Regions from separate parts of the Ralstonia sp. VS2407 genome, predicted to be linked through region 2. Evidence: predicted binding sites of a transcription regulator. Region 2 holds the regulator's gene; each other region holds the start of a gene.
What was found. Region 2 encodes NrdR, which represses ribonucleotide reductase genes. Its sites were predicted from a motif close to CACNANATNTNGTG; they were not measured.
Positions count from the first base shown of each region.

Region 1: the regulator NrdR is predicted to act here: its motif matches at 2,513-2,526, upstream of ACU8YE_RS19525 (ribonucleoside triphosphate reductase).
Region 3: the regulator NrdR is predicted to act here: its motif matches at 3,178-3,191, upstream of ACU8YE_RS22450 (ribonucleoside-diphosphate reductase subunit alpha).

Region 1 covers NZ_JBRFVG010000013.1:31,271-41,583, reverse strand. The annotation lists gene murI (glutamate racemase) at 1-375, shown strand, start outside; gene ACU8YE_RS19535 (cation:dicarboxylate symporter family transporter) at 434-1,711, opposite strand; gene ACU8YE_RS19530 (DHCW motif cupin fold protein) at 2,084-2,425, shown strand; gene ACU8YE_RS19525 (ribonucleoside triphosphate reductase) at 2,562-4,625, shown strand; gene nrdD (anaerobic ribonucleoside-triphosphate reductase) at 4,622-4,798, shown strand; gene ACU8YE_RS19515 (anaerobic ribonucleoside-triphosphate reductase activating protein) at 4,761-5,474, shown strand; gene ACU8YE_RS19510 (Crp/Fnr family transcriptional regulator) at 5,479-6,156, shown strand; gene ACU8YE_RS19505 (putative zinc-binding protein) at 6,177-6,566, opposite strand; gene ubiT (ubiquinone anaerobic biosynthesis accessory factor UbiT) at 6,578-7,003, opposite strand; gene ACU8YE_RS19495 (U32 family peptidase) at 7,000-7,884, opposite strand; gene ubiU (ubiquinone anaerobic biosynthesis protein UbiU) at 7,895-8,911, opposite strand; gene ACU8YE_RS19485 (hypothetical protein) at 8,957-10,237, opposite strand; gene ACU8YE_RS19480 (AAA family ATPase) at 10,312-10,313, opposite strand, start outside.
Region 2 covers NZ_JBRFVG010000001.1:159,678-169,990, reverse strand. The annotation lists gene pal (peptidoglycan-associated lipoprotein Pal) at 1-516, opposite strand, end outside; gene tolB (Tol-Pal system beta propeller repeat protein TolB) at 546-1,850, opposite strand; gene tolA (cell envelope integrity protein TolA) at 1,918-2,946, opposite strand; gene tolR (protein TolR) at 2,999-3,433, opposite strand; gene tolQ (protein TolQ) at 3,446-4,138, opposite strand; gene ybgC (tol-pal system-associated acyl-CoA thioesterase) at 4,135-4,539, opposite strand; gene ydfG (bifunctional NADP-dependent 3-hydroxy acid dehydrogenase/3-hydroxypropionate dehydrogenase YdfG) at 4,609-5,361, opposite strand; ZMP/ZTP riboswitch at 5,501-5,630, shown strand; gene glyA (serine hydroxymethyltransferase) at 5,765-7,012, shown strand; gene nrdR (transcriptional regulator NrdR) at 7,138-7,587, shown strand; gene pilV (type IV pilus modification protein PilV) at 7,758-8,393, shown strand; gene ACU8YE_RS00760 (PilW family protein) at 8,393-9,349, shown strand; gene ACU8YE_RS00755 (pilus assembly PilX family protein) at 9,343-9,987, shown strand; gene ACU8YE_RS00750 (pilus assembly protein) at 10,051-10,313, shown strand, end outside.
Region 3 covers NZ_JBRFVG010000019.1:36,584-46,896, forward strand. The annotation lists gene ACU8YE_RS22450 (ribonucleoside-diphosphate reductase subunit alpha) at 19-2,991, opposite strand; gene ACU8YE_RS22455 (alkaline phosphatase family protein) at 3,642-5,672, shown strand; gene ACU8YE_RS22460 (hypothetical protein) at 5,703-5,897, shown strand; gene ACU8YE_RS22465 (phosphocholine-specific phospholipase C) at 5,934-8,093, shown strand; gene ampD (1,6-anhydro-N-acetylmuramyl-L-alanine amidase AmpD) at 8,660-9,256, opposite strand; gene ACU8YE_RS22475 (sigma-54-dependent transcriptional regulator) at 9,249-10,313, opposite strand, start outside.

The sequences.
Region 1 (10,313 bases), on a different contig from region 2:
CACTCGCCTGCGGTGCTGGAGCTGCTGCGGGCGTATCTGCAACCGATGCTGGACGCAAACGCCGACACGTTGGTGCTCGGCTGCACGCACTACCCGTTCCTGGAAGACGCCATCCGCGAGATCGCGGGCGATCGTCTGACGTTGATCGACACCGGCCACGCCGTCGCGCGCCATCTGGGCCGCACGCTCGCGGCGGCGGGATTGCAGGCAGCAGGCCCCGCCGCATCGCCCCGCTTCATGAGCACCGGCGACGTGCTTCCGCTGCAAGCCATGGTGGCTGCGTTGCTGGGAGAGGCACCGATGGCACAGCGTGTCGACATCGGCGATGCGCCCCTGAGCCCGGCCGTGGCACCGCTCGCTTCTCAACCGGAATAACGCCGCTCAGATACAACAACGCCGCCCTAAAAGGCGGCGCTGTCGTCTTGGCTTAAAGTCAGCCGACCTGCGGCTGCACTGCGGGTTCTGCGGTCTCTTCCACCGCCTCCTCTTCAGCCGGCTCATACTTCGCCACCACGGCCGTGGCCAGGCTGTTGCCGATCACGTTGGTGGCCGTGCGGCCCATGTCGAAGAACTGGTCGATGCCGATGATCAGCAGCAGACCGGCTTCGGGCAGATGGAACATCGGCAGCGTGGCTGCCACCACCACCAGCGAGGCACGCGCCACACCGGCCATGCCCTTGCTCGTGAGCATCAGGACCAGCAGCAGCGTCAGTTGCTGCGTGAAGCCCATCTCGATGTTGTAGGCCTGCGCGATGAACAGCACCGCAAACGCCTGGTACATCATCGAGCCATCGAGGTTGAACGAGTAACCCAGCGGCAGCACGAAGCTCGAAATGCGCTTGGGCACGCCAAATCGGTCAAGCGCCTCGATCGTCTTCGGGTAAGCGGATTCGCTGCTCGCCGTGGCGAACGCCAGCAGCGTCGGCTCACGAATCAGCCCCAGCAGACGGCCCAGCGAACGGCCCAGCAGCAGGTAGCCGACAAAGAACAGGATCGCCCACAGCAGCGCAAGGCCCAGGTAGAACTCGCCGATCAGCTTGCCGTAGGTCCACAGTACGCCCACGCCTTCCACCGTGATGGCAGCGGCCATGGCAGCAAACACGCCCAGTGGGGCGAAGCGCATCACGTAGTCGGTAATGCGGAACATCAGCTTGGTCAGCTCTTCCAGGCCACGGCCGATCACGCTGTCCATCGGGTTCTTCATCGTCGACAGCGCGGCGCCGAAGAACAGCGAGAACACCAGGATCTGCAGGATCTCGTTGGTGGCCATGGCCTCCACGATGCTGCGCGGGAACACGTGCGTGATGAAGGCCTTGAGGGTGAAGTCACCGGTCTTCAGGCCCGACGTGGCCGACACATCCGGCAGCGCGAGGTTCATGTGCACACCCGGCTGGAAGAAGTTGACCAGCAGCATGCCAAGCGCAAGCGACGTGGCCGACGCGCACACAAACCAGATCATCGCGCGCAGGCCCACGCGGCCCACCGAGCGGCCGCCGCTCATGCTCGCCAGGCCCGTCACCAGGGTCGAGAACACCAGCGGTGCAATGATCATCTTGATCATGCGCAGGAAGATGTCGGTGATGATGCTGAAGTACGAAGCGATGTCCTTGGCCGCCGCAGCGTCCTTGGCATATTCGTGGCAACCCCAGCCGACGGCAATGCCCAGCAGCATTGCCAGCCCGATATGGGAGGTCAGACGTTTGGTGTTCAAGACTTTCTCCAAGGAATATCGTGGCCGGAGGGACGGCGCGCGACAGACGCGGATCTCATGAGGCCAAGGGCTGGCCCAACTTCGTCACGCTTTGTAAAAAGCGACGATATTAGAGAAGCGCATGGCGATCGTTATGTCGATGTTGCATGGCACCATGCAATTTCTGCATACATTGATATGGCGCCGTTGACACCTTGCTGCGATGCCGCACTGGCAGTGGAACTAGCCCCCTCAGAAGCGGATTATTGAGCCGCACGCAATGCCGTCACGGCGTACCAACAAGCGCCGCTTCAAGCACATGAAATGCGACGCGTGGACCACGTAAGCCGCTGATACCATCATGGGCTTACGTCACCCACCCGGAGTCCCGCGATGAAAATGGCGCCCTTCGCCTTTGGCACGACCGACTGGTCCGCCGTTGAACCTACCGAGCACACCGGCGAGACCGGCATGGCGATCTGGCGCACCCGTTACTTCGGGGACGAGTCAAACCGCATCCGTGTACGCATGGTCGAGTACACCCCCGGCTACTTGGCTGACCATTGGTGCAAGAAGGGCCACATCCTGTTCTGCCTGGATGGCGAATTGGAAACCACGCTGGAAGACGGCCGCAAGTTCACCCTCACGCCGGGCATGAGCTATCAGGTGGGCGACGACGCTGAAGCCCATCAGTCCTACACCAAGAACGGCGCCAGGCTGTTCATCGTCGACTGACAGCGACACGACCATTCTGCGTCGCAAATGGCCCCGGTTGACCGGGGTCAAGCGATTTAAAAATCAAGGTCTTTAGGGCTCACCGACCACAATATGTAGTGCTAGTCTGACTCCATACCACTAGATGGAGTACCTCATGACGGGCACACAGGTCACCAGGCAAGTCACCAAGCGCGACGGTTCATTGGCCCCGTTTGACGCGCAAAAGATCCGCCAAGCCATCGCGGCAGCCGGACAGGCCACCGGCGAATTCGACACCGTCGAAGCGCAGCGCCTGACCACGGGCGTGCTCGAGCATCTCGCCTCGCTCCCCAGCCCCGGTATCGAAATCATCCAGAACTGCGTGGAAGAGGTGCTGGTCGACGCCGGCTATTGGCGCACCGCGCGTGCCTACATCGTCTACCGCGAGCAGCACGCCCGGCTGCGTTCGCTCAAGCACACGCTGGTCGATGTCGAGAGCACGATGGACGAATACCTTGAGCAGCGCGACTGGCGGGTCAATGCCAACGCCAATCAGGGGTACAGCCTGGGCGGCCTGATCCTGAACGTGGCGGGCAAGGTCACGGCCAACTACTGGCTTTCGCATGTCTACAGCCCAGAGGCGGGCGCAGCGCATCGCGAGGGCGACCTCCACATCCACGATCTCGACATGCTGTCGGGCTACTGCGCAGGGTGGTCGTTACGGCAGTTGCTGACGGAGGGATTCAACGGCGTGCCGGGCAAGGTGGAGGCGACGCCGCCGCGGCATATGTCCGCAGCGATCGGGCAGATCGTCAACTTTCTCGGCACGCTGCAGAACGAATGGGCCGGCGCGCAGGCGTTCAGTTCGTTCGATACGTACATGGCGCCGTTCATCCGCCGCGACGCGATGTCGTATGCGGCGGTCAAGCAGTCCATGCAGGAGCTGATCTACAACCTGAACGTGCCCAGCCGCTGGGGCACGCAGACGCCGTTCACCAACCTCACGTTCGACTGGACGTGCCCGGCGGACCTGCGCGAGCAGGTTCCGTACATCGGCGGCGAAGAGATGCCCTTCACCTACGGCGACCTCCAGCCCGAGATGGACATGATCAACCGCGCGTACATCGAGGTCATGATGGCCGGCGATGCAAAGGACCGCGCGTTCACTTTTCCGATTCCGACCTACAACATCACGCCAGACTTCGACTGGGAGCACCCCAACACCACGCTGCTGTTCGAGATGACGGCACGCTACGGGCTGCCCTACTTCCAGAACTTCCTGAATTCCGATCTGGAGCCGCACATGGTGCGCTCGATGTGCTGCCGCTTGCAGCTTGACCTGCGCGAGCTGCTCAAGCGCGGCAACGGATTGTTTGGGTCGGCCGAGCAGACCGGCTCCATCGGGGTGGTGACGGTGAACTGCGCGCGATTGGGACACCTCTACGCGGGCGATGAGGCGGCGCTGCTGGCGCGGCTCGATATGCTGCTCGCACTCGGCCGCGACGTGCTGGAAGTCAAACGCAAGTTCGTCCAGCGGTTGATCGACCAGGGGCTGTATCCGTACACGCGGCGCTACCTGGGCACGCTGCGCAACCACTTCAGCACGCTCGGCGTGAACGGCATCAACGAGATGGTGCGCAACTTCACGCACGATGCCGACGACATCACTACGCCATTCGGCCACGCCATGGCGGTGCGCCTGCTCGACCACGTGCGTCAGCGCATGACGGAATTCCAGGAGGCGACGGGGCATCTGTACAACCTCGAGGCCACGCCCGCAGAGGGCACGACTTACCGCTTCGCCCGTGAAGACCGCAAGCGCTGGCCAAACATACTGCAGGCCGGCACGACCGCCCAGCCGTACTACACCAACTCCAGCCAGTTGCCCGTCGGCTACACCGACGACCCGTTCGAAGCACTGGCGCGCCAGGAAGCGCTGCAAAGCAAGTACACGGGCGGCACGGTGCTGCACCTCTACATGAACGAAGCGATCTCCTCGCCGCAGGCGTGCAAGGAACTCGTGCGCCGCGCGCTGGCGAACTTCCGCCTGCCGTACATCACCATCACCCCGACGTTTTCAATCTGCCCGAAACACGGCTACCTGTCCGGCCATCACGCGTTCTGTCCGAAATGCGATGCAGAACTGCTGGCTCAGCAGCCTCATGGCAAGTGCGGCTGCACAACGGCGGACACCCCAGGTTCTTCCACCCACCTCCATCACGAAGGAGCCTCCGTATGACTACCGCTGCACACACCGCCAACCACACCGCTGTACTCGACGACAGCCAGCGCACACGATGCGAAGTCTGGACCCGCGTGATGGGCTATCACCGGCCCGTCAGCTCGTTCAACATCGGCAAGCAAGGGGAATTCTGTGAACGCCGCTTCTTTGTTGAAGACCGCGCCCGCTGAGCCACCGCACTGCCCGCCGCCGGCCATCGGCGGCCTGGCGCCGTTCTCCAGCGTCGACTGGCCCGGGCAGCTTGCGGCGGTGGTATTCGTGGCCGGCTGCCCGTGGCGCTGTCATTACTGCCACAACCCGCACCTGCAAACGCGGGCGCGCACGCTGGATTGGGACGATGTCTTCGCGTTTCTACAGCGTCGCGCGGGCCTGCTTGATGCGGTTGTCTTCTCCGGCGGTGAACCGCTGAGCGAACCGCATCTGCCGCAACTGATGCGCGACGTGCGCGCGCTCGGCTACAAGATTGGCCTGCACACCGGCGGTATTTATCCGGCGCGCCTTGCCGACGTACTGCCGCTGGTGGACTGGGTCGGGCTCGACATCAAGACGAGCGCACCGCGCTACGACGCGCTCACAGGCCGCCGCGGGAGTGCTGCGCCGGTCGAAGCATGCCTGGATCTTCTGCTGCAGAACGGCAGCGGATTTGAGTGCCGCACCACGTGGCACCCCGATTGGCTGCCAGAACCCGAACTTCTTGCGCTGGCGCAAAACCTCAGCCGGCGCGGCGTGAAACACTACGCACTACAAGCCTACCGAAGTGCCCCCGGAACCCCGGCCATCACGCTGCCCAGCGAGGGCACCCAGCGCGCATTGGCCGCCTGTTTTTCTTCTTTCTGTTGCCGGTGACACCATGCACGACCCCCTCGATGTGGGCGCTCTGCTCAAGCACAGCCCGCTGTTCCTGGATTTTGACGATGATGACATGGCCGTGCTTACGCGTGACAGCCACGCAGTGCGCGTGTCGCGACACGACTTCGCGTTTCACCGTGGCGATCGAGCCGATGGCTTCTACGTCGTGGTGGTCGGTGCGATCAAGCTTGTGTTGCCGGGTGCGCACGGCCAATGCAAGGTCATCGAATTCTTTGGCCCGGGCGCGTGTTTTGGCGAGCCCTTCATGTTCCTGAACCGCCCTTACGCGGCAGATGCGCAAGCCATGGAAGACAGCCTGCTGGTCTGGATCGACAAGCGCGCCATCGACGATGCACTGCACGTGCATCCGCGCCTCGCGCGACAAATGCTGGCAGGGCTGTCCGCGCGACTGCACACGTTGATGTGCGACATCGAAACCGTGAACCTGCAAAGCGCCAATGAACGGTTGATCGGGTATTTGCTCTCGCTGCCGCGCAAGTTTGACCGCACGCGGTTTCCATGCAGCAAGAGCCTGGTCGCGTCCAAGCTGGGGCTGGCGCCGGCCACGCTTTCCCGCACGCTGCGTCAGTTGATTCGCGACGGACTGATCCGCGTGGAAGGCCGCGAGGTTGTCATCCCGAACACCACGGCGTTGCAGCGCCAGCTCATCGCGGGATAAAAGCAGGCAATCGACGCAGATCAATCGCCTGCGGTATCAAGGCGATGCTGGAGCGTGTTGACTGCGTCATCGACCAGCGCAGCGGCGGCACTCAATTCGTCGTCACTGCAATCTGCGTGATAGCGCTTCTTGGCGCCGCACTGGTTGAGCACGAGGTGAATATCCGGCGCCACGCCCGCCGTCGCCAGGCAGGCCTTGACGCACGCCAGTGCGCAACCGTCGAGCGCGAGAATGGGCCGCCCGCTGCGTGCTGTCTTGACGAGCGCGCGCACCCCGCCGCCGACACCGCTGATGCAGGACATCTCTGCCCTGCCTGCACGGTCCAGATCGACGGCCAAACGATTTGCCGCCTGCGCCACGCTTGAACAACCCGAGCATGCATAGACGAGCGGCAATGCACGTGATGACATGGCGCCCCTCGCTATCGCGATTGCCAGCGTGCAAGCCACGCCGGGCGTGCAGCCGCATCGAGCCAGTTCTTGACGATCAGCCCAAGCTCCGTGTCGCCTGCAATCTTGAGGCGGCGCTGGAAAAACAGCGTATCTGCGTCGGCAGTGCCCCGAATGAGCGCAACGAAATCGGCCACACCGGCACGCAACTCCAGCTCTGGTTCGGGGCTTGAAGCGGAAAGCGTGTGGAACGCTCCACCGCGGCAGCAAAAGCAGGCGCGCAGGCCGAGGTCCTCCACGGTGATGGCAAAGCGCCGCCCTTCCAGTTCCGGGGGCGGCGTGAGCCACGACAGGCGCCGGGCCAGATCGAGGCCCAGCACAAAAGGGAACGACGTGAGCGGCACCGGCAGGCTGCGCGCCATGCGGACGAACATTTCGGGGGGGCGTAAGCGTGTCATTGCGGCGCCTCCAACCATTCAATGCCGGACTGCCCGTGCCAATAACCATTGCAGCGCCCAATGCCCTCCGGAGGCTGCACTTCCCGCGCAGGCAGACCAAGGCGCAGGGCATCCAGTGCCGCCAGGGCGTCCAGCGTGCCTTGCGATTGTGGGCTGACACGCAGCACCTTCACGCCCAGTGCAGACAGCGCGGGCGCCTGATCGAGAATGTCGAGGCATTGCCCCGATTGCGTCTGGATACCGTTGATGGCGAGAAACTCCTGCCCTTCGCGCGTGCGCACCGCCAGGCCATCGGGATGCTCGATGCAGCGGAAGCCGCAGTCGTCCTTGTTGAGGCGAAAGTGCCGCGCCGTAAAGCAGCGTGCAGAAAATGCCAATGGCAAGCGTCCCCACACCATCGCTTCGATCGCCAACTCGGCAGGCTTCTCGCGCATCAGCTCGGCCAGTGTGGCCTGGCTCATCTCCAGCGGCATGACCGCACGCACCGCACCCAGCCCAGCCAGCCACGCCAGCGTCGCGCCGTGATATGCGTTGCAATGCGGCCCCGCAACGAATGGCCGACCGTTCAGCAACCGCACAGCGCCAAGCTCGCCGGCTTCGACCATCCAGTCGTCCTGCTGACATTGCTTGCGCAACGCCTGCGCCTCGGCACTGGTTTCGATGAGCGTGCGCGTCGACAGCACCACCGATTTGCCCGCCTCGCGCAGCATGGCCGCGATATCGAGCCAGTCGTCCGCCCGCAATTCGTGGCGACGGCTGCAGACCGTCTCGCCCACGTAGACGATGTCGACAGGGCTGGCGGCGACCTCCGTGTAAAAGTCGAATGTCTGTAGCCGCGGCCAGTAATACAGCAGTGGGCCAAGCGAAATTTCGTAAGACATGATGTGCCTTCTATTTCCAGGGCCGATCAAACGCGCCTTGCGTGACATGCGCGCCTTCTGCGTGGCGCACGAGTGCCGCCTGCCAGTCGGGCTTGACGGAGAAGCGCGCCGGGTCTGCCTGTGCCGCATCCAATGCGGCGCGCAATGTGGCCACCACCTGCGCAACGTACGCCGGACTGCGCTGGCGCCCCTCGATCTTGATTGCCGACACGCCCATGGCGATCAACCGGGGCAACAGGCTGAGCGCATTGAGGCTCGTGGGCTCTTCCAGCACGTGGTCGACTTCGCCGTCGACAAGAAAGCGCCCCTTGCACAGCGTCGGGTACCCAGCCGGTTCGCCCGGTGCGTATTGGTCGATCATGATGTTGTTCAGGCGTGCATCCAGGCTGCCGTCTCGCTCCACCCAGCGCACAGCATGCGCAGGCGAACACACGCCCTTGTTGTTGGGCGAATCGCCGGTGGCATACGACGACAACAGGCAGCGCCCTTCGGCCATCACGCACAGGCTGCCAAAGCCGAACACCTCGATCTGCACCGACGTCTGCTGGATCACGCGTTCAACTTCGGTCAAGGTCAGCACACGCGGCAACACAGCGCGGTGGATGCCGAACTGCTCGCGCATCAGCTCGATGGCGCCGGCATGCGTGGCCGAACCCTGCACCGACAGATGCAGCCGAAGATTCGGATAGCGGTCGCGCGCATAGGCCATCAACCCGGGGTCGGCCAGGATGACGGCATCGGCGCCCAGCATGTAGGCGGCATCGACGGCCATGCGCCACTCGATGGCACGGCCAGGCTGCGGAAACGTGTTGATGGCAAACAGCACCTGGCGCCCTTTCCGATGCGCAAATTCGACCCCGGCACGGATGTCGTTCTCGGTAAAGTTCAGGCCGGCGAAGTTGCGCGCGTTGGTCGCGTTCTTCAAGCCGAGGTAGACGGTATCGGCCCCGGCCTCCACCGCCGCCTTGAGTGCGGCCAGGCTGCCTGCGGGCGCCACCAGTTCAATGGGGGAAGCGTTCTGTGTCATGGCGGCCAGTCTGCGACTTGTCCGCCATTGTGGTTTTGCGTTCCGTCAACCGGGCGCAAACGCTCGCGAGACACGGCGAAACGTCAGCAGCGCCCGGCACAGCATCGCACCCAGCCACGCGTGCGACAGCGCGAACAGCACGCCGGCAATCACCGCCATCCGCTCAGGCTGCAACGGCACCAGCAATAACGCCAGCAATACGAGCAGCAGCAAGCGCGCGTGCCAATGCTGCTGCCGCTCGCCGATCAACGTTTGCATGGCCGGCAGCCGCACATGCCGCGGCACGCGTCTGCGCAAGTGCATCCAGATCATGAACGGGATGATCTTGCCGAGCATCGCGTTGACAGGCAGCACGCCCCCGCCCACCAACGCCAACACGCCCATCTCCCACGCGATGGGCCAGTCTGCCGGCAACCACGATGCGGTCAGACCCAACAAGGCAACCACCAGCCAAGCAACGGCAGCCGCCAGCCACAGCCGCCAGCCCGGATCGTGCCGACGACGCGCGCTGCACACGGCGCGCACGCCCGCCATCGCCAGCGCTGCCAGCGCGAGCCATCCCCATGTCTGCCAAAACACCGCACCGCCCGCCCCGCCGGACAGACTCCCAATGATCAGCGGCGCCCACAGCCACCACGGCATCAGCCGATGCCAAGACGCTGGTAGACGCGGTGTCTGCCAGAACATCGGCAGCACGGTCGAGGCCACGCCCGCAACCAACGTTGCCAGCCAGCCGCCGAGGCCCCACCCGGCATGCAAAGCCAGCAGCCCGGGGGATGGCGCGAACCATCCGCTGGCCAATGCCGTGGCGAGCGTTGCACCGCTCGCCAGCGTTGCCAGCAAGGCCCAGCCGATGCGGCGCAGTGTTCGCACCGTCGCGTGCGTGGCGCGCGTCTGCACCACGCGCATCCCCGCGACGGCGATCAACGCAGCGGGCACAGCCAGCAGCGGCGCTCCCAACCATGCAGCCAGCACGAACGCGCGATGGCTTGCGCCCAGGAAACCCGTTGCCAGCGCCGATGCCGTTGCCACGCACCACAAGGCCACCCAAGGTGACACCCGTCTAGCGCCACGGACTGGCACGCCGGCCACCACGGGCAACAATTGAAATAGCGCACCGAGCATCGCCGGCAAGAGCATGCCCACGGCCAAGGCGTGCACCAGCGCGAGCGACAGCGGAGCAAACCGGTCAGGCAAACCCGCAGATGGCCCCAGCGCCAGCAGAAGACCTGCCGCTGAGCCCATCCACGGCACCGGCAGCAGGCAGCCGAACACCACGCCGGCGGGCGGCATGCGTTCGTAGAACAGCGTGGGGGCGGTCGGCATCTGTCAGTCGGACATCTATCCAGCCGACCACGTTAGCGCAGACGCGTCTACCTGCGCTTGATGTGCGTTAAGCGTC
Region 2 (10,313 bases):
GACGATGTCGGCGCGGCGGTTCTGTGCCCACGAGTCTTCGTCGTGGCCGGTCGCTTGCGGCTTTTCCTTACCCAGGCTCACGGCTTCCATCTGGCTGTCAGGCACCCCCATCGACGACAGGGCGCGACGCACGGCCTCTGCACGCTTCTGGCCCAGTGCGAGGTTGTATTCGCTCGTGCCGCGCTCGTCGGTGTTGCCCTGGATCAGGATCTTGCGCTGGTTATGCGATTGCAGGTAACGCGAGTGCTGACCCAGCAGGCCCTGGTACTCCGGCTTGACCGAGTAGCTGTCGAAATCGAAGTAGATGCTGCGCTTGGCCAGCGGGCTGTTCGGGTCGGTCAGCTCGTCACGGCCCACGTCCACCGGGGTCACCGTGCGGGCATCAGCGCCCGTGCCGGCGGCACCGCCCGTACCGTTCTTGGCGGTGTCATCGAGCTTCACGCCCGAGCTGCAAGCGCCCAGGGCCAGCAGCGCGGCAATGGCTGCGAGTTTGATCATGGTTTGGGACTTCGACATGTCCGATTTCTCCTAGTGGAACAGCTTCGTTATTGCATGAAAGGACCCCACGCCGGCTCACGAACTTCGCCGGCCTGGAGGGAAAGAACCTGACGCGTACGGCCATCGGTCGACACGGCGGCCAACACCGATTTGCCGCCAACGCGCGTGGAATACAGGATGAACTTGCCGTTGGCAGCGAAGCTCGGCGATTCATCGTGCGATGTATCCGTCAGCGCATTCACATCGCCGTTGGACAAGTCCTGCGTGTACAGGCGGAACGCGCCGCCCACACGCGAGATGTACGCCAGCAGCTTGCCGTCAGGCGACACACGCGGGCTCGTGTTGTAGTTGCCCTTGAACGTCACGCGCTGCGCACCGCCCGCCTCTTCGCCGTCAACCGACATGCGATAGATCTGCGGGGCGCCGCCACGATCGCTCGTGAAGTAGATGTAACGGCCATCCGGCGAGAACGACGGCTCCGTATCGATGGCGCTGCTGCGGCTCAGGCGGCGCAGGCCCGAGCCATCGGCGTTGACCAGATAGACCTGCGTGTTGCCATCGCGCGAGAGCGACACCGCCACGTGGCGGCCGTCCGGCGACCAGGCCGGCGCCGAGTTGTTGCCCTTCTGGTTCGAGATGACCGTGCGGCGGCCCGCCACCAGATCATGCACGTACACCACCGGCTTTTTGCTCTCGAACGAGACATACGCGACCTTGGTGCCGTCCGGCGACCACGACGGCGAGATGATCGGCTCATTGCTCGTCAATGCGATCTGCGGATTGGCGCCGTCCGAGTCGGAAATCTGCAGCTGGAAGCGGCGGCCGACCTTGGACACGTACGACAGCCGCGTCGCAAAAATACCGCGCTCGCCAATCAGCTTCTGATAGATGTAATCGGCAATTTCGTGCGCGGCTAAGCGCAGTTGGCCAGGGCCGCGCGTCAGCGACAGACCGCCCAGGCTTTCGCCCTTGGCCGTGTCGTACAGGCGGAAGCGGATTTCGTAGCGATCGCCGTTGCGGGTCACGGTGCCGCCCACGAAGGCTGCGGCGCCCTTGGCTTTCCATGCACCCAGGTCAGGTGCCGGGCTTTCCGGCACCACGGCGCCGGCCACATCGACGTTTGAGAAGCGGCCGCTGCGCACCAGGTCTGCCCGGACAATCGCCGAAAGGTTTTGCGGAGCCTGTGCCTCACCCTGGAAGTTGGCGATCGCGATCGGGTACTGGCTGGCGCCGACGCCCGAGATCTCCACGTTGAGCTGGGCATGGGCCACGCCGGCGCTTGCCGCAGTCAGCAGCAGTGCCTGCGCTGCGCGTCGGAACATCGGGATCCACATCGTTCGCATCATGTTCATCTTCCCTACTATCAAATCCGGAATCTGAGTACCGTTGGCCGACGCCGCGTAGGCGAGCACCGACCCGTTATTCCTTCGGCCGGAACGTCAGGATGACGCTCGACGGCGCTTTGCCATTGGTGTCGCGAGGCAACGGATCAGAGCGCTCGACCGCGCGCATGACAGCCTCGTCATAGGCGCCGTTGCCGCTCGATTTCGTCAGCCGCTTGGACAGGATCGAACCGTCCGGCGCCATCTGCACCGACACGACCGCCGATGGGTTGCCATTGACGGCCGAAGGATCGAACAGGATGTTCGGCTTGACCTTGGCTCGCACACGCTCGGCATACCCTGCCGATGCTGTACCACCCGTGCCCTGAGCATTGCCGACACCACCGCCAGAGCCCGCCACCGTGCCAGTCGCACCCGCACCCGCCATTGCGCGCAGCCGATCCAGCTGTGCCTGACGCTGTGCATTGGCGCGCGATTCATTCGCCTTGCGCTCGGCATCGGCCTTGGCCTTGGCTTCTGCAGCGGCCTTCGCTTTCAACTCCTTCTGCTTCGCTTCGGCTTCCGCCTTGGCTTTGGCTTCGGCCTGGGCTTGCAGTTGCGCATTCTTGCGAGCCTGCGCCGCGTCCGCCGCGGCCTTTTCAGCTGCCTTTTCCTTGGCCTGCTGTTCGGCCAGGGCCTTACGTTGGAGTTCCGCCTGGCGGGCCTGTTGCTCTTCCTTCAGACGGGCCTGACGCTGTGCTTCGGCGCGGTCTTCCGCGGCTCGGCGGGCAAGCTCGGCCTCACGGGCGGCAGCAGCCTCCTGCTCACGCTTGCGCTTCTGCTGCTCCAGCGCGATATCGGCTTCCTCTTCCACCTTGGCCGGCGGCGCCTTGATCACCGGTTCCGGCTTGACCTCAGGCACCGGCGCGGCCTGCTGCACGGCCTGCTGAACCGCAGCCTCGTCCCACAGCTCGGCCTCTTCGCCGCGCGGGGTGCTGCTCTGCCACTGCACGCCAAAGTACAGAAAGATGATCAGCAGAACGTGTGTCAGGACCGCCAGCCCGAACGCGCGCAGCGTGCCACGCTCGCGCACAGGCTCATAACGATGCAACGACGTCGTAGTCATGACGTTCAGGTTGCCCCGCCTTGGTTCGTCAACGCTCGGTTCATCAACGTGCTCATGACGATTTCACCATCAGGCCGACGCGCTTGACGCCATCGCCCTTGAGCACGCTCATTACGGTCAGCACGCGGTCGTATTGGACCGACTTGTCGGCGGCAATCACGACGGGCTGATCGGGGTTTTCGTCAGTGCGCTGCTTCACAAATGCGCGCAGCTCGTTGTTGTTGGCGAGCTTCTGCTCGATTGCTCCCGAACCTGTTTTGACGCGAGCAAGGATCGTGCCGTCACCCTTGATGGTCACGACGATCGGCGGCTGGGTCTGTTGCGGCGTGGCATTGGCCACCGAGGGCAGATTGACCACCCCCGGGTTCACCACGGGCGCCGCCACCATGAAGATGACCAGCAGCACCAGCATCACGTCGATGTACGGAACGACATTAATGTCGGCCTTGGCCCGTCGGGCGCGGCGCGTTCGCTGGATGGTAGCCATGAGCGCGGCTCCTTAGCGCGTCTGGCGCTGGAGGATGTTCGAGAACTCTTCCATGAAGCTCTCGAAGCGGTTGGCCAGGCGGTCCATCTCGGTGGCGTAGCGGTTGTAGGCAATCACCGCCGGAATGGCCGCAAACAGGCCGATGGCCGTAGCGACCAGCGCTTCGGCAATACCGGGCGCCACGGCCGACAACGTCGCCTGCTGCACGTTGGACAGGCCGCGGAAGGCGTTCATGATCCCCCACACGGTCCCGAACAGGCCGATGTACGGGCTAACCGAGCCGACGGACGCCAGGAACGGCAGATGCGATTCCAGTGAATCCATCTCGCGCTGGTAGGCCGCACGCATGGCACGGCGGGAAGCATCCAGAATGGCACTCGGATCCCCGCCACCGCGCTGCAGCTCGCGCGCCTTGAGGTATTCGCGCATGCCGGCTTCAAAGATGCGCTCGAGCGCCCCCGTCGTGTGGCGGTTGTTGGCAGCGCTCTGATACAGCGCCTGCAGGTCGCCGCCGGCCCAGAAATCGCGCTCGAACGATTCTGTCTGGCTGCGCGCGGCGCGCAGCGCAAACGCTTTGCGGAAGATGTACGTCCAGGAGAACAGCGACATCACCAGCAGCAGGCCCATGACGAATTGGACCAGGAGGCTGGCGTGCAGCACCAGCGAGACGATCGACAGATCTTGTGTGACCTCGACGGGATTCATGCGGCGGCTTTGATGGTTGCGAGTACGGGAGCGGGAATCGGGGTCGGCCGGAAAGTGAGCCGGTCGACACATCCAACACGAATCGTGCCTGATGCGAGCAAAATGTCGCCGCGCCAGCCTTCCTGGGCGAATTGGACCGACGCGGGGCCGACCCGTTCCATACGCGAACGGATCTGCAGCAGGTCGTCCAGGCGCGCCGGCGCGCGGTAATCCACAGCGGTGCTGCGCACCACAAAAATGGCCCCGGTCGTATCGGCCAGCGCCTGCTGGTCGACCCCAAGCGCGCGCAGCCATTCAGTGCGGGCGCGCTCAAAAAATTTCAAATAGTTGGCGTAAAACACCACGCCACCCGCGTCGGTATCTTCCCAATACACGCGGAGGTTCCAGTCAAAAGAAGCCATCGGGTAATTTTACCAAGACGCAAGTGACGGCCAGCCATCCACCGACCGGCCGAGGGCTTGCGCTGGGATTCAGGCCATGCCTCGCGTCACGCTGGTGGCCGAGAATGACTGGCAAACGGGCATCAGCTCCATCGCGTTGACATTGAAGTGCGCGGGAAGCGCCGCCATCCAGTAGACGGCCTCGGCGATGTCGTCGGCGGTCAGGGCTTCCGTGCCTTCGTAGACCTTCTCCACGCGGGCATCGTCGCCCTTGAAACGCACGTTGGAAAACTCTGTGCCGGAGCAAAGACCTGGCTCGACGTTCGAGACGCGCACGCGCGTGCCGGTCAGGTCTGCGCGCAAGTTCAACGAGAACTGGCGCACGAACGCCTTGGTCGCGCCATACACGTTGCCGCCCGGATACGGGTACGTCCCGGCAATGGAGCCGATATTGATAATGTGACCGCGGTTGCGCTCGACCATGGCGGGAAGCAACGCACGCGTCATATGGACCAGTCCGGAGCAGTTGGTACCGATCATGCGGTCCCAGTCGGACAGATCAGCGCGCTGGGCGGGTTCGAGGCCCAAGGCCAGACCGGCGTTGTTGACCAGCACGTCGACTTCGCGCCAGCCCTCAGGCAGCGTGCCCGGCAACGCGGCAACGGCATCGGCATCCAGCACGTCCAGCACCAACGGCAGCACGGCGTCGCCCAATTCAGCCTTGAGCGCGTCGAGACGGTCCTGGCGGCGGCCTGCCGCGATCACACGATGGCCTTCTCGCACGAAACGCCGCGCGATGGCCGCGCCGAACCCGGCGGTTGCGCCGGTCACGAATACGATCATGGAAGTGTCTCCGGACCTTAAGAAAGCGAAAGATCAGAGTTTACCTGAAGCCTTGAACCGCATTGCACCGCAATGTGCGTGTCTGCACGCTCGCTTCTTGCGGCGACCATGGGGCTGTCGTACACTCGCGGGCAACCATTCCACCTTGCGCGACTGGCGAATCCTGAAGCTGCTTTGCGCAGCTTCGACATGTGGGCAGCGACCACGAGGAAGCGCAAGGTTTCTGGCGTCATGCACAACGGCGCCTGCCGCTCGCCTGGGCAGCGAATGGGAAGCACAGGGTGACTTGGACACCCGCTGCAGTCGGCCAACACCGAGCGCAGTCGTTCAAGCCGCGCGCATGTTTCCCCACGCCTCGCCCGATCTCCGCCTTTTCCGTTTCGTTTCAGACCAGACACTCGCCATGTTCGAACGCAGCCGCTATACGATCGACCAGATCGATCCCGAAATCTTTGCCGCCATCCAGCAGGAAAATCAGCGTCAGGAAGACCACATCGAGCTGATTGCCTCCGAGAACTACACTTCGCCGGCCGTGATGGCCGCGCAGGGCTCGCAACTGACCAACAAGTACGCCGAGGGCTACCCCGGCAAGCGTTACTACGGCGGTTGCGAATATGTGGACGTGGTGGAACAGCTCGCCATCGACCGCGTGAAGCAGCTCTTTGGCGCGGAAGCCGCCAACGTGCAGCCGAACTCGGGCTCGCAGGCCAACCAGGGCGTGTTCTTCGCCGTGCTCAAGCCGGGCGACACGATCATGGGTATGAGCCTGGCCGAAGGCGGCCACCTGACGCACGGCATGGCGCTCAACATGAGCGGCAAGTGGTTCAACGTTGTGAGCTACGGCCTGAACGCGCAGGAAGACATCGATTACGACGCGCTCGAAGCCCTGGCGCAAGAGAAGAAGCCGAAGCTGATCATTGCCGGCGCATCGGCATTTGCGCTGCGCATCGATTTCGAGCGCATCGGCAAAATCGCCAAGTCGATCGGCGCGTACTTCATGGTCGACATGGCGCACTACGCTGGCTTGATCGCCGCAGGTGTGTACCCGAACCCGGTGCCGCACGCTGACTTTGTGACGACAACTACGCACAAGAGCCTGCGCGGCCCGCGCGGCGGCGTGATCCTGATGAAGGCTGAGCACGAGAAGGTCATCAACTCGGCGATCTTCCCGGGTATCCAGGGCGGCCCGCTGATGCACGTGATCGCCGGCAAGGCAGTGGCCTTCAAGGAAGCGCTGTCGCCGGAGTTCAAGGCTTACCAGCAACAAGTCGTGAAGAACGCGGCAGCCATGGCAGAAACGCTGATGGCCCGTGGCCTGCGCATCGTGTCGGGCCGCACAGAAAGCCACGTGATGCTGGTCGACCTGCGCGCCAAGAAGATCACCGGCAAGGAAGCCGAGAAAGTGCTTGGGGACGCACACATCACCGTCAACAAGAATGCGATTCCGAATGACCCGGAAAAGCCGTTCGTGACCTCGGGTGTGCGCCTGGGTTCACCGGCCATGACAACGCGCGGCTTCAAGGAAGCCGAGGCCGTGACGGTCGCCCACCTGATTGCCGATGTGCTGGACAACCCGCACGACGAAGCGAACATCGCCGCCGTGCGCGCCAAGGTGGCCGAGCTGACCAAGCGGTTCCCGGTCTACGCCTAAGGCATCCGCTGATGGCCGGATCTCCCGGCCACGTAGTACCCTGCCGCGATGTGCCTGCCCAGGCCATCGCGGCGTTGTTCTTTTAGCGCAGTGCGTTCTTTGAGGTTGCCGAGGAGACCACCGGCATGAAATGCCCCTTTTGCGGCCACGCGGCCACCCAGGTGATTGATACCCGCATGTCGGAAGAAGGCGACACCGTGCGCCGCCGCCGCCGCTGCGAATCCTGCGACCGCCGCTTCACCACCTACGAACGCATCGAGCTGTTCTTTCCCGCCGTCGTCAAAAAGAACGGCAGCCGCGTTGATTACGACCGCAACAAGGTCAAGGACTCCATGCGCCTTGCGCTGCGCAAGCGCCCCGTTTCCGCCGAGGCCATCGACGAGGCCATCGCCCGCATCGAAGAAAAGCTCCTCAGCCACGGCGAGAAGGAAATCGGCAGCGACCGCGTCGGCGAGCTTGTGATGCGCGAACTCAAGCGGCTGGACAAGATCGGGTACATCCGGTTTGCATCGGTGTACCGGAGTTTTGAGGATGTGTCGGAATTTCGCGACATGCTCGACGAATTCCGCCAATAAGCCCTGTTTTCCACCGCTGTCCGAACTAGCGCTCCGACCAAAATTTCGGTTTAATCCGCTGTCAAAGCAAAGAAGTAGCACTTTGTCACAATCTTGGCGTAGCATGCCCGGATAAGTGACGAAAGAAGCATTAAAAAAATAGTTGGTCGGAACAATTCGCGGGAGTCACCATGCGCCACGCTTTGCCGGGGAAAGCGCTTGGCTTCACTATGCTCGAAGCATTGATCGCCGTGCTGATTTTGGCCGTCGGCGTGCTCAGTGTCGCCAATCTTTTAATCAAGTCGTATCGGTTTACGCAGCAGGGAGCGTATGACACGCTGGCCCTGCAATTGGCGTCGAATATGGCGGATCGGATGCGGGCCAACTCCAGCACCCTGGGCACCGCCAGCTCGCCGTACTTCATCGATACTCAAAGCGCCAGCGGAACGTCCGCCATCAATTTTTATGCACAGAGTTGCGCCACCGGCGCGACCAACTGTGGATGCACGTCGGGTAGCGCCGTATGCGCCGCCGCCGCCGCACAATTCGATGTCATCGAGTGGGCAAGCGCCGTTCAGGGCGCTCTACCGGGCGGCCGCGCAGTCGTTTGCCGTGACACCGTGACCTACTCCACTACCGGCGGTTTCAGCGGATGGAACTGCGATAAGGCGGCCACGTCGCCGGTAGTGATCAAGATGGGTTGGGTTTCGCGCTTCACCAACAAGGACTTGTCAGCAAGTGCGGCGGCGGCCAACGCCGCAGATGCGGCCAGCTCGGTGGCGCCAAATCCGCAGATGGTTGTTGTTGTAGATACGGGAGGCCAGTGATGCGTCGCCCTCCCTTTCGCTCGGCGGCTCGTGCACGCGGTTTCTCGCTGATCGAGTTGATGGTCGCCTTGGTGATCTCGTTGCTGGTGCTAGTTGCGACCGTGTCGTTCTATCTGATGACGCGCTCGACCTACACGACCATCGACGACAGCTCGAACCTAGAAGAGCGCGGACAGTTTGCCCTCGGCGTCATCACGCGGGCCCTTCGGCAAACGGCGTTTTCGCCGCCGAATACGTCGGGCGGTGGAATGATCCAGCTTGCTCAAAGCGACCCGCCCATGATCAGCGGGGTGGACGGTTGCGATAACCCAGCCGATGTGGAATCGCTTTCGCAAACGGTGCCGGCATCGTGCAAGAACACCATGGTGGACAAGAACAACGATGCTCTGGAGATCCGCTTTTTTGGCTCCGGCACCGCTGCGAATCCGACCGTGCCGGATAACTCGATGGTCGACTGCTCCGGCCAAGGCGTCGCCTCGCCCACCAGCATCGACCTTGCAGCGAGCCAACGTGGCCTGTCGATATTCTTCGTTCAGACGGACAGCACCGGTTCGTACCTCGCCTGCAAGTTCCGACAGCGCGACAGCACAGGCGCCGCTACGACCACGTTCGCCACCCAGCAGCTGGTGCCGGGCGTGGAGTCGCTGCAGTTCTTGTATGGCGTATCGGTAGACGGCGACGCGGTGCCGGACGTGTTCAAACGCGCCACCGACATGTCGACGACCGACTGGCAGAACGTCTACGCAGTCAAAGTGGCACTGGTAGTACGTGCCGACAACGCCAGTGCAGACGTTGGCAGCGGCGCACAGAAGTTCACCTTGTTCGGCAAGCAATACACCTATGTCGACGGTACCTACCAAGCCACGGCAAACACGCAGATGGCGCGCCGACTCTTTACCGCCACGGTGCAAACGCGCAACTACATGACCTGCTTCTCGGGAGATCCGTCATGCTGATGATCTCCACTCGCGCTCCAGGGCGTACGATGGGCTTCGCGTTGATCACTGCACTGGTGATGTTGCTCGTCATCACCCTCTTGGCAATCGGCGGCGCGCGGCTGGCGATCGACTCCAAGCGGATGAGCCGAAACCAGCGCGACACCGACATCGCTTTCCAGGCGGCCGAGGCGGCCTTGCGCGACGCTGAATACGATATCCAAAACGCATCGGCCGGCAACGGTACTGCCACCAACACGCGGTCGGCAATCTTCGATCCAACCAAAACCACTGGCTTTCCTGGCAGCGGTTGCAACACCGGCGGCCCTGGCACAACGACGCCCTATCAGGGGCTGTGCCAACCTGCTCCGGATGGCGCCACCGCAGTCTGGAACACGGTGAGTTGGAGCACATCCGGCACGCCACAGACGGTGGGTTTCGGCGACTTCACTGGCCGGACCTTTCCCACGGGGACGGGCCTGCTGCCCGCACAAAAGCCGCGCTACATCATCGAGATCCTGCCAGACAGAACGATCGGCGGGAATGTGCAGGGACCGGCCACTTTCCTCTACCGCATCACGGCAGTCGGTTGGGGGCCCAATCTCGGGGCACAGGTCATGCTGCAGTCGGTCTATCGCAAGACGGATACACCGGGCTGACCAGCACTGGGCGACACGACAAACATGGCAAAAAAACAAAGCCTTTTCGGGGGGCTGAACACCATGAAAATCATCCGCGGCTTGCTGGCCGTCTTTGCAATGGGCTGGGTTTCGGTCATGGGCGCGGCCAACAGCGTGCCAACCGTGGCGATCTCCACTGTCCCGCTATATGGGCGCAGCCAGAACGTGCACCCCAACCTGATGCTCTCACTGTCGGTGGAATTTCCGACGACGGGCGCAGCGTATCGTGGCGCCTACGATAAGACCCAGACGTTCCTTGGTTACTTCAATCCGACCAAGTGCTACACCTACGACTCTACCAACGG
Region 3 (10,313 bases), on a different contig from region 2:
CTCAGACACTGTTTTGACTTATTGGCAGGCTTCGCATTCCTCGAAACCGGGGTCGCCCGGGCGCATAGTGCACACGGCGCCTTCGGCTTCCGGCATCGCCTGGGCGGTGGCAGCAGCGGCATCCAGCGCGCTGGTCGGTGCGGCCGACGTCACGCCCGATGCACCTGCAGCCGACACACCACCTGTATCGCTACCCGAGGACACCGCATTCAGCGTGCCGCGCGACACGGTCGACTTCTCGACGTGCGTGGCGCCGATCGTGCGCAGGTAGTACGTGGTCTTCAGGCCACGCAGCCAGGCCAGCTTGTACGTGTCGTCCAGCTTCTTGCCCGACGCGCCGGCCATGTAGATGTTCAGCGACTGAGCCTGGTCGATCCACTTCTGGCGGCGCGATGCCGCTTCCACCAGCCACGTCGGCTCCACTTCGAAGGCCGTTGCGTACAGGTCGCGCAGGTCTTGCGGAATGCGGTCGATGCGGGCCAGCGAGCCATCGAAGTACTTCAGGTCGGCGACCATCACTTCGTCCCACAGGCCGCGTGCCTTCAGGTCGCGCACCAGGTAGTCGTTGACCACCGTGAATTCGCCCGACAGGTTCGACTTGACGTACAGGTTCTGGTACGTCGGCTCGATACAGGCCGACACGCCGATGATGTTGGAGATCGTTGCCGTCGGGGCGATCGCCACGCAGTTCGAGTTGCGCATGCCGTACTGCTTGATGCGGCCGCGCAGGCTGTCCCAGTCCATGGTCGACGACATGTCGGTTTCCAGGTAGCCGCCACGCTCTTCGGCCAGCAGCTTGAGCGAGTCCTGCGGCAGGATGCCACGGTCCCACAGCGAGCCCTTGTAGCTGCTGTAGCGGCCACGCTCTTCAGCCAGCTCGGTCGACGCCCAGTAGGCGTAGTAGCACACGGCTTCCATCGAGGTATCGGCAAACTGCACCGCTGCGTCGCTGGCGTACGGCACGCGCAGCACGTGCAGCGCGTCCTGGAAGCCCATGATGCCCATGCCGACCGGACGGTGGCGCAGGTTCGAATCACGTGCCTTCTTGACCGCGTAGTAGTTGATGTCGATCACGTTGTCGAGCATGCGCATGGCCGTGCGCACGGTCTTCTTCAGCTTCTCGTGATCGAGCACCACGCTGCCATCCGCCTGCTTGACCAGGTGGGCGACCAGGTTGACCGAACCCAGGTTGCACACGGCGATTTCGCTGTCGTTGGTGTTCAGCGTGATTTCCGTGCACAGGTTGGAGCTGTGCACCACGCCCACGTGCTGCTGCGGGCTGCGGATGTTGCACGGATCCTTGAACGTGATCCACGGGTGGCCGGTTTCGAACAGCATGCCCAGCATCTTGCGCCACAGCTGCAGCGCCGGCATCTTCTTGAAGAGCTTGATCTCGCCGCGCGCGACCTTGTCTTCGTAGGCCAGGTAGGCCTGCTCGAATGCCTTGCCGACCTTGTCATGCAGGTCCGGGCAGGTGGACGGCGAGAACAGCGTCCACTCGCCGCCTTCCATCACGCGCTTCATGAACAGGTCCGGGATCCAGTTGGCCGTGTTCATGTCGTGCGTGCGGCGGCGGTCGTCGCCGGTGTTCTTGCGCAGCTCCAGGAATTCTTCGATGTCCAGGTGCCACGTTTCCAGGTACGCACACACCGCGCCCTTGCGCTTGCCGCCCTGGTTCACGGCCACAGCCGTGTCGTTGACCACCTTCAGGAACGGCACCACGCCTTGCGACTTGCCGTTCGTGCCCTTGATGTGCGAGCCGAGTGCGCGCACGTTCGTCCAGTCGTTGCCCAGGCCGCCGGCAAACTTCGACAGCAGCGCGTTTTCCTTCAGCGCCTCGTAAATGCCGTCCAGGTCATCCGACACGGTGGTCAGGTAGCACGACGAGAGCTGCGAGCGGCGCGTGCCTGAGTTGAACAGCGTCGGCGTGCTCGACATGAAATCGAACGACGACAGCAGCTGGTAGAACTCGATGGCGCGGGCCTCGCGGTCGATTTCGTTCAGCGCCAGGCCCATCGCCACGCGCATGAAGAACGCCTGCGGCATCTCGATGCGGGTTTCATTGATGTGCAGGAAGTAGCGGTCGTACAGCGTCTGCAGGCCGAGGTAGTTGAACTGGAAGTCGCGCGAGGCGTCCAGGGCCGCACCCAGGCGGGCCAGGTCGAACTGCGCCAGCTTGTCGTCGAGCAGTTCGGCGTTGATGCCGCGCTTGATGAACTGCGGGAAGTAGTCGACGTAGCGCGTGCTCATTTCCGCTTGCGTGACTTCTTCGCCGAGGATTTCGCGGCGGATCGTGTGCATCAGGATGCGCGCCGTGACCTGGCTGTACGCCGGGTCCTTTTCGATCAGGGTACGCGAGGCCAGGATGGCCGAGTCGTACACCTGCGTCATCGGCACGCCTTCATACAGGTTCTTGACCGTTTCCTTGAGGATCGGCTCCGGGTCCACCGCTTCGCCCAGACCTTCGCAGGCCGAGACGATCACGTTGCGCAGCGCCGCCATGTCCAGCGGGCGGGTGATGCCGCCGTCGGTCACGTTCAGGCCGATGAAGGCCGGTTGCTGCTGGGTTTCACCGGCTTGTGCGCGCTCCTGGGCGCGGCGCTCGCGGTACAGCACGTAGGCGCGGGCCACGTCGTGCTCGCCCGAGCGCATCAGGGCCAGTTCCACCTGATCCTGCACGTCTTCGATATGGAACGTGCCGCCGTTCGGGCGGCTGCGCAGCAGCGCACGCACGACGTTCTGCGTTTGTTGCTCGACCAGCTCGCGCACACGCGCGGAAGCAGCGCCCTGCCCGCCATTCACGGCGAGGAAGGCCTTGGTCATGGCCACGGCGATCTTCGAAGGCTCGAAGCTCACCACGGCGCCGTTGCGGCGGATGATCTTGTAGTCCGCGTAGCCAGTGCTGGGGGCAGCGGCCGTGCCGCCAGCGCTTTGCGCAAATTGGGAGGGGTTGGCGGTGCCGGAGTGGATTTCTGGTTGGGCCGTCTGCATGTGGACTCCTGTTGAACCGTTCGTTTTATTGGCGCGCCGGGGGTGAAGCACCCTGGGCGAATCCTTGCGCTACGCGGAGAAATGAGACGGAAAAGACCCCTGCCTTTCCTCAGCCCCCAAGCGCCGGCTCGACCTGCCGTACGCCCGCCCCCGCGTGGCGCTGAAATAAGAATCCCGGAAAGCGACCACTACATCTAGTGTCCAACTCCGGGATTGACGCTAAGTATAGTGGCCCAATCGAATTTGCCTAGACTTGACAGGTGGGGGCAGAGGGCTATTTTTCACCCGCCAATGCGGTGCCGCAAACCCGCTACGCCAGTCTGCACAAAGGGTCGGCGGGACTGGCGTGCGGCGTCGCAATGACCGACTCTTCAGAATAATTCTTTCTATCGACGTCGCAAGCTCAATAGACGTCACCTCATCTTCGGTAGGGGTATGTGTGCGGCGCACTGCACCGGTGCACGCGTGCCGCACCCCGGGGCAATCCCCGGCATTCACCCGCTCAAGAAATCCGAATAGCCACATCAGCATTCTTGCCGAGGCTGTCACTTGAGCGACAGGCCCCCACCCTACGCTTCGGTCGCATTGCAGGGAGCGCAATCACAGCGGCGGGACACCGAGCGCCGCGCACAACGACCGAGGAAATCGACATGGCTTGGAATCCACCTGCCCGCCGCCTGCTGACGGCAGCGCTGGGCACGACCGTGGCCGCGACGCTGGCGACCACGTTGACCGCATGCGGCGGTAGCGACAGCAGCCCCATCGCCAACCAGGGCAACACAGACGCGCCCTCTACCAGCGCCAGCAAAAAGGTGCTGGTGGTCGGCGTGGACGGCGCCACTTATGCGCAGGTACAGAGCGCGCTCTTGCAGCACAGCCTGCCGAACCTGGGCGCGCTGGCGGTGATGCCGGCTTCGACCGGCGGCACGCTTGGCACCACCACCGCCCAGCCGCCGCTGGACACGCCAAGCTGGGCCACCGTGCTGACCGGCGCCTGGCAAAACCGCCATGGCGTGACCGACGACACCGTCACCACCCTGGCCGCCCCAAGCGTGTTCAGCTACGCGCGCAGCGCCGCCAAGGCAGCCGGCGCCACGCAACGGCTCGGCGCCGCAGTTAGTTCGGCAGCGCTGCCTGCGCTTCTCAAGGCGGATCAGCAAGCCGGCAACCTCGACACGCTCGTGGACTGCGCCCAGGTGGACACCTGCGTGACGCAGAACAGCGTGAAGCTCGTGCAGTCCGGCTACGACGTCGTCTTCGCGCAATACACCGCGCCGGCCGCCGCCGCGCTGGCATCGGGCCTGCAAAGCGACGCGTACACCGCTGCGCTGGCCAACGTCGACCAGGCGCTCGGCACGCTGCAGGCCGTCATCGCCCAGCGCCGCACCGCCAACCCGAACGAAGACTGGCTCGTGGTCGTCACCACCAGCCACGGCCTGGACGCCACGGGGGCCACCACGTCTGCGCCGACGCTGGAAAACCGCACCGCCTTCATCGCGCTGAACAAGAGCGTCAATCCGGTGCTCGGTAAGAACGGCATGGCCGCGCCCACGTCGGAAGCCGCGCTCGCTGCCCTGCCGAGCGAGGCCGACATCGTGCCGACCGTGCTGGCGCAATTGAACGCCGCCGTACCGGCCACCGCTCACAAGTTGGACGGCGCAGCGCTCACCGCCAACGCGATCGGCGTGCGCAATGTCCAGAGCACCGTGGGCGCGTACAGCGCCTCGCTGTTGCTGAACTGGCAGAACCCGACAGCGGCGAGCGGCCCCATCACCGTGCTGCGCGACGGCAAGCCGGTTGCCACGCTGCCCGCCACGGCCACGCAGTACACCGACAGCAACATCGCTGCCGCCAGCGGCATTTACCGCATCAACTACACGCTGGTGCGCAACAACGTGCCCGTGTCGATGCTCGCGCAGATCGCCTACGTTGCCCCGACGCCGCTGGCCACCTCGCTCACCAACGGCCTGGCTGCGTACTACAGCTTCGACCCGCTGCCGCCGACCGACCGCAAAGCCAGTTCGACGATCGGCCCGTGGGTGGCAGGCACCGACGGCGGTTCTGCGGCAACCGACCCGTTTGGCGGCACGGCGCTTTCGGTCGATTCGCGCATCGACGCCTACAAGCTCACGCAGAACGGCGCCGACATTGCGCAGAGCCCGCAGTTCACGATTGGCTTCTGGTTCAAGTCGGATTGCACGCAGGGCAACGGCACGGGCGAGCCGATCCTCGCCAACAAGGACTACTACTCCGGCTCCAATGCCGGCATCGCCATCGGATTGTGGGGCGGCTGCGAAGTCCGCTTCAACCTGGGTAGCGGCGGCAAGCGCGACGACATCCAGGGCATGAAGTTCAGCGCCAACCAGTGGGCCTATCTCGCCCTCTCGGTCGACGCGCAGGCCAAGCGCTTCAGCGCTTACATCCTGGACCCGGTGCTCGGCGTGCAGAAGGTGGAAGACAAGGCCATCGCCAACACCGACGTCACGAAGCTGGGTGGCCTGGCCACCAAGGTCTGGGGCATGAACGACGACGCCACGCACAACTACGTGCCCAACAACCCGGGCTCGCTCAAGGGCGTGATGGCCTACGACGACCTCGCCATGTGGACGCGCCGCCTGACGCTGGACGAACTCAAGACGATCAACGGCTCGCACCAGCCGCTGTCGTCGCTGAACCCCTGACCCCCTCCCCCAACCCGAACGAGACCGCTCATGAAGCCTTTCATCCACCCTCTCGCGAGGCCGCACCGGCTGGCCGCCGTGCTGCTGTGCGCTGTCACCTTGTCGCTGTCGGCCTGCGGCGGCGATTCGAACGACGGCACGCCGAGCACGGGCCCCGGCGCCGCTCAGCCCGATCAACCCGGCCAGCCGCCGGCCAACAAGCCGACCCTGCACTGCGCTCCGTAACGCGCGGCTTCCCATCGACTTGCGTTTGAGACCGACATGACTTCCGACACGAACCACGCCAACAACGGCAGCCGCCGCAACTTCCTCAAGATGGCCAGCACGGGGGCGATTTCCGCCGCCGCGCTCGCCGCCTTCCCGCCGTCGATCCGCCGTGCGCTGGCGATTCCCGCCAACAACGCCACCGGCACGATGCGCGACGTGGAACACGTGGTGATCCTGATGCAGGAGAACCGCTCGTTCGACAACTATTTCGGCACGCTGCAAGGTGTGCGCGGCTTTGGCGACCGCTTCCCCATCCCGCTGGCCGGCGGCCTGAACGTGTGGCAGCAGACCTACGTGCCCAGCAGCGGGCCGAGCCGCACGGTGCTGCCGTATTACCTCGACAGCAGCGCCGGCAACGCGCAGCGCGTCTCGGGCACGCCGCACAGCTACCCCGATGCGCAGAACGCGTGGGACCTGGGCCGCATGAGCAAGTGGCCGACGTACAAGCAGACGCAGTCGATGGGCTATTACAAGCAGGCCGAGCTGGACTTCCAGTTCGCGCTGGCCAACGCCTTCACGCTGTGCGATGCGTACCACTGCTCGTTCCACGGCGGCACCAACACCAACCGGCTGTTCCACTGGACGGGCACGAACGACCCGACCGGCGCGGCGGGCGGCCCCGTCATCGACAACAGCGGCGACCACCTCGACGCCAGCGTCACGTACAACTGGAAGACCTATCCCGAGCGCCTGCAGGCGGCCGGCGTGTCGTGGAAGGTCTACCAGAACATGCCGGACAACTTCACCGACAACCCGCTCGCCGGTTTCAAGGCCTACCGCGATGCCAACGCCGCGCGCGGCAACCTGGCCGACGGCAGCCCGTTCCCGCCGTACACGCCGGCCGACGAAACCGTCAGCCCGCTGATCAAGGGCGTCGGCAACACCATGCCCGACGGCGGCTTCCTGCAGGCGCTGAAGGACGACATCGCCGCCGGGCAACTGCCGCAGGTGTCGTGGATCGTCGCGCCGGCCACGTATTCCGAGCACCCCGGCCCGTCGAGCCCCGTGCAGGGCGCGTGGTACACGCAGGAAGTGCTCAACGCGCTCACCGCCAACCCGGCCGTGTGGAGCAAGACCGTGCTGTTCATCAACTTCGATGAAAACGACGGCTTCTTCGACCACGTGCCGCCGCCCGCAGCCCCCGCCTATGACAACGGCGTGCTGGCCGGCAAGTCGACGGTGAGCACCGCCGGCGAATACCACACGGACCAACACCCCTACGGCCCCGGCCCGCGCGTGCCGATGTACATCGTCTCGCCGTGGAGCCGCGGCGGCTGGGTCAACTCGCAGGCGTTCGATCACACGTCGGTGCTGCGCTTCCTGGAGCTGCGTTTCAACGTTCAGGAGACCAACATCAGCGCGTACCGGCGCGCGGTGCTGGGCGACCTGACCAGCGCCTTCAACTTCGTCAACCCGAATAACGAAACGCTGCCCACGCTGCCCAGCCGCGACAAGACCACCGCCGACGCCATCCGCACCGCGCAAGGGTTGCAGCCGCAGGTGCCGCTGCCCTCCGTCACAGCGCAGCAGATGCCTGTGCAGGCCACCGGCACCCGCCCCTCGCGCGCCCTGCCGTACGAGCTGCATGTCAGCGCCCGCGAAGACGCCACCAACCGCGCGCTGCGCCTGATCTTCAGCAACACCGGCACGGCGGCTGCCGTCTTCCACGTGTACGACCGCCTGCATCTGGACCGCGTGCCGCGCCGCTATGCGGTCGAGCCCGGCAAGATGCTCGACGACACCTGGGACGTGTTCACCGCCGACAAGGGCAAGTACGACCTGTGGGTGCTGGGCCCCAACGGCTTCCACCGCGCGTTCTCGGGCGATGTGAGCGCCGTGTCGGCAGCGGGTTCGAGCGCGCCGGAAATCCGCGTGTGCTACGACCTGGCCAACGCCGAGGTCTACGTGACGATGATGAACACCGGCACCGCGGGCTGCACCTTCACCGTCAAGCCGAATGCCTACCGCAATGACGGCCCGTGGACGTTCGACATCCCGGCCGGCAAGCAGCTCGACCAGCATTGGCCGATCGCGCGCCAGGGCAACTGGTACGACTTCACGGTGACGGTGCCGCAAGGCGGCTTCACGCGGCGCTTTGCCGGTCGCATGGAAACCGGCAAGGACGGCGTGTCCGACCCGGCGATGGGCACCTGAGGCAGGCAGTGAAGTAGAAAGAGAAGCAGGGAAAGATGCGGGCGGCCTTCGAAAGCGGGCTGCCCGCTTCCGTTTCGGCGCTGCGTAGGGCGTGCGGCCTGCAACGTGTTGGCCTCGAAGGGCCGAATGCCACGGTTTCACCCCGACGCCTGGGCTTCACACCACGACGTTCGAGACGTTTATTCCCGCGTATGGTGCTCACACCTTCGTGTTCGCGGGTTCAAGTGTCGTGCGCGAGCTTCAGACCCTGGAATCGTTCCCGGATTGATCGACGAAATGGGCATCCGACGGTCGCGCTTCACGGTTTCACACTCGCACGCGAGCGTCGGACCGTGACGCTCCACGGTTTTACTGTCGTGCGTGAGCCTCAAACCGTGGAACGCCACAGTTTGACCCTCGCACGCGACCCTCCGACTGTGGCGTTCCACGGTTTCAGGCTCGCGTGCGACGCCTGGACACTGACGCTCCACCGTTTCACCCTCACGCCTGAGTCTTGGAGGGTGACGCTCCACGGTTTTACCCTCGCACGTGGGCCGCAGACCGTGAGGCGTGGGAGGATTGTCGCGTCAGAGCGCGTACTGATACGGAAACAACGCCGCGTTGAACCCGCCGAGCGCACGCAGATGCGCCCAGTCGAAATGCGGCCCAGGGTCCGTCTTGCGGCCCGGTGCAATGTCCGAATGGCCTGCAATCGCCGTAATGGGATACGCCGCGCAAATCGCCCGCACAAGCGACGCCGTGGTGGCGTACTGCTCGGGCGTGAAGGGCAGATCGTCGGTGCCCTCGATTTCAATGCCGACCGAGAAATCGTTGCAGCGCGTGCGGCCGAAAAAGTCCGACGCACCGGCATGCCAGGCACGCGCGTCGCACGACGCAAACTGCACGCATTCGCCCGTGCGGCGGATGAAGAAATGCGCCGACACGCGCACGCCGCGCAGCTGATCGAAGTACGGATGCGCGTCGCAGTCGAGCGTGTTGGTGAAGAAGTCGAGCACGTGGTCGGTGCCGAAGTCGGCCGCGGATTGCGCCGGCGGCAGGCTGATGTTGTGCAGCACGATAAGGTCGATCGGCATGCCGTCCGGCCGTGCGTCAATATTCGGCGACGGATGGCGGCGTGCGCCGTCCACCCATCCATCAGCACCGATGTGCAACCGTTCAGGCATCGCCGTTCAGTCCATTTCCGGCCGCCTCGCCCACGCTGCCCGGCGACGCTTCCACGTCACGCGGGTCACGAATACCAAGCTGCTGCATGCGATAGCGCAACTGGCGGAAAGACAATCCGAGCAGCTTGGCGGCCGCCGTGCGGTTGAAGCCCGTCTGGTCCAGGGCGGCCAGGATGACGTTGCGCTCGACCGACTCCAGATAGGCCGGCAGATCGATCGGCAATGCAACGCTCGGCAGCGACGGCTCCGCCGGCTGCGCTACAGGGGCCGGCTCGGGCTGCGCCACTGGTTGCGGCATCCCCATGGGACTTGGCACGGCCGCCGGCATGTAGACGGCATCAGGCCAGCTTGTCATCGGCGGCGACATCGGGTGATGGGCCGCTGCGGCGGCCTGCGCCTCGCGCGTGCGGTGGAACAGCGGCGAGCGCTCGATCTCGGCGCCCAGCGCGCCAAGGTCATCCACGTCGATCGACTCGCCTTCCGCAAAGGCGTAGGCGCGCTCCAGCAGGTTCTCCAGCTCGCGCACGTTGCCCGGGAACGGATACGCGCACAGTTGCTGCAGCGCCGGACGCGTCAGGCGCTTGGGGCGCGGATCGCCGTAGCGGCTGGCAAGCTGCTCGAGCAGCACGCCGGCCAGCACGGGCACGTCTTCGGCCCGCTCGCGCAGCGTGGGCATGCGCAGTTCCAGCACGTTCAGGCGGTAGAACAAATCTTCGCGGAAGCGGCCGGCAGCCACCAGACGCGCAAGGTTCTGGTGGCTGGCGCACACGACACGCACGTCGACGGGGTCTTCGCGGCTTTCGCCGATCTTGCGCACGCGGCGCTCCTGCAACGCACGCAGCAATTTCACCTGCATCGTGAGCGGCAGGTCGGCCACCTCATCGAGCATGAGCGTGCCGCCATTGGCCGCCTGGAAGAAACCCTGCCGGTCGGTGTCGGCGCCGGTAAAAGCGCCTTTCACGTAGCCGAAAAACTCGGCTTCCATCAGGTTCTCGGGAATCGCGCCGCAGTTGACCGCCACGAACGGCCGCGATGCACGCGCAGACAGCGCATGCAC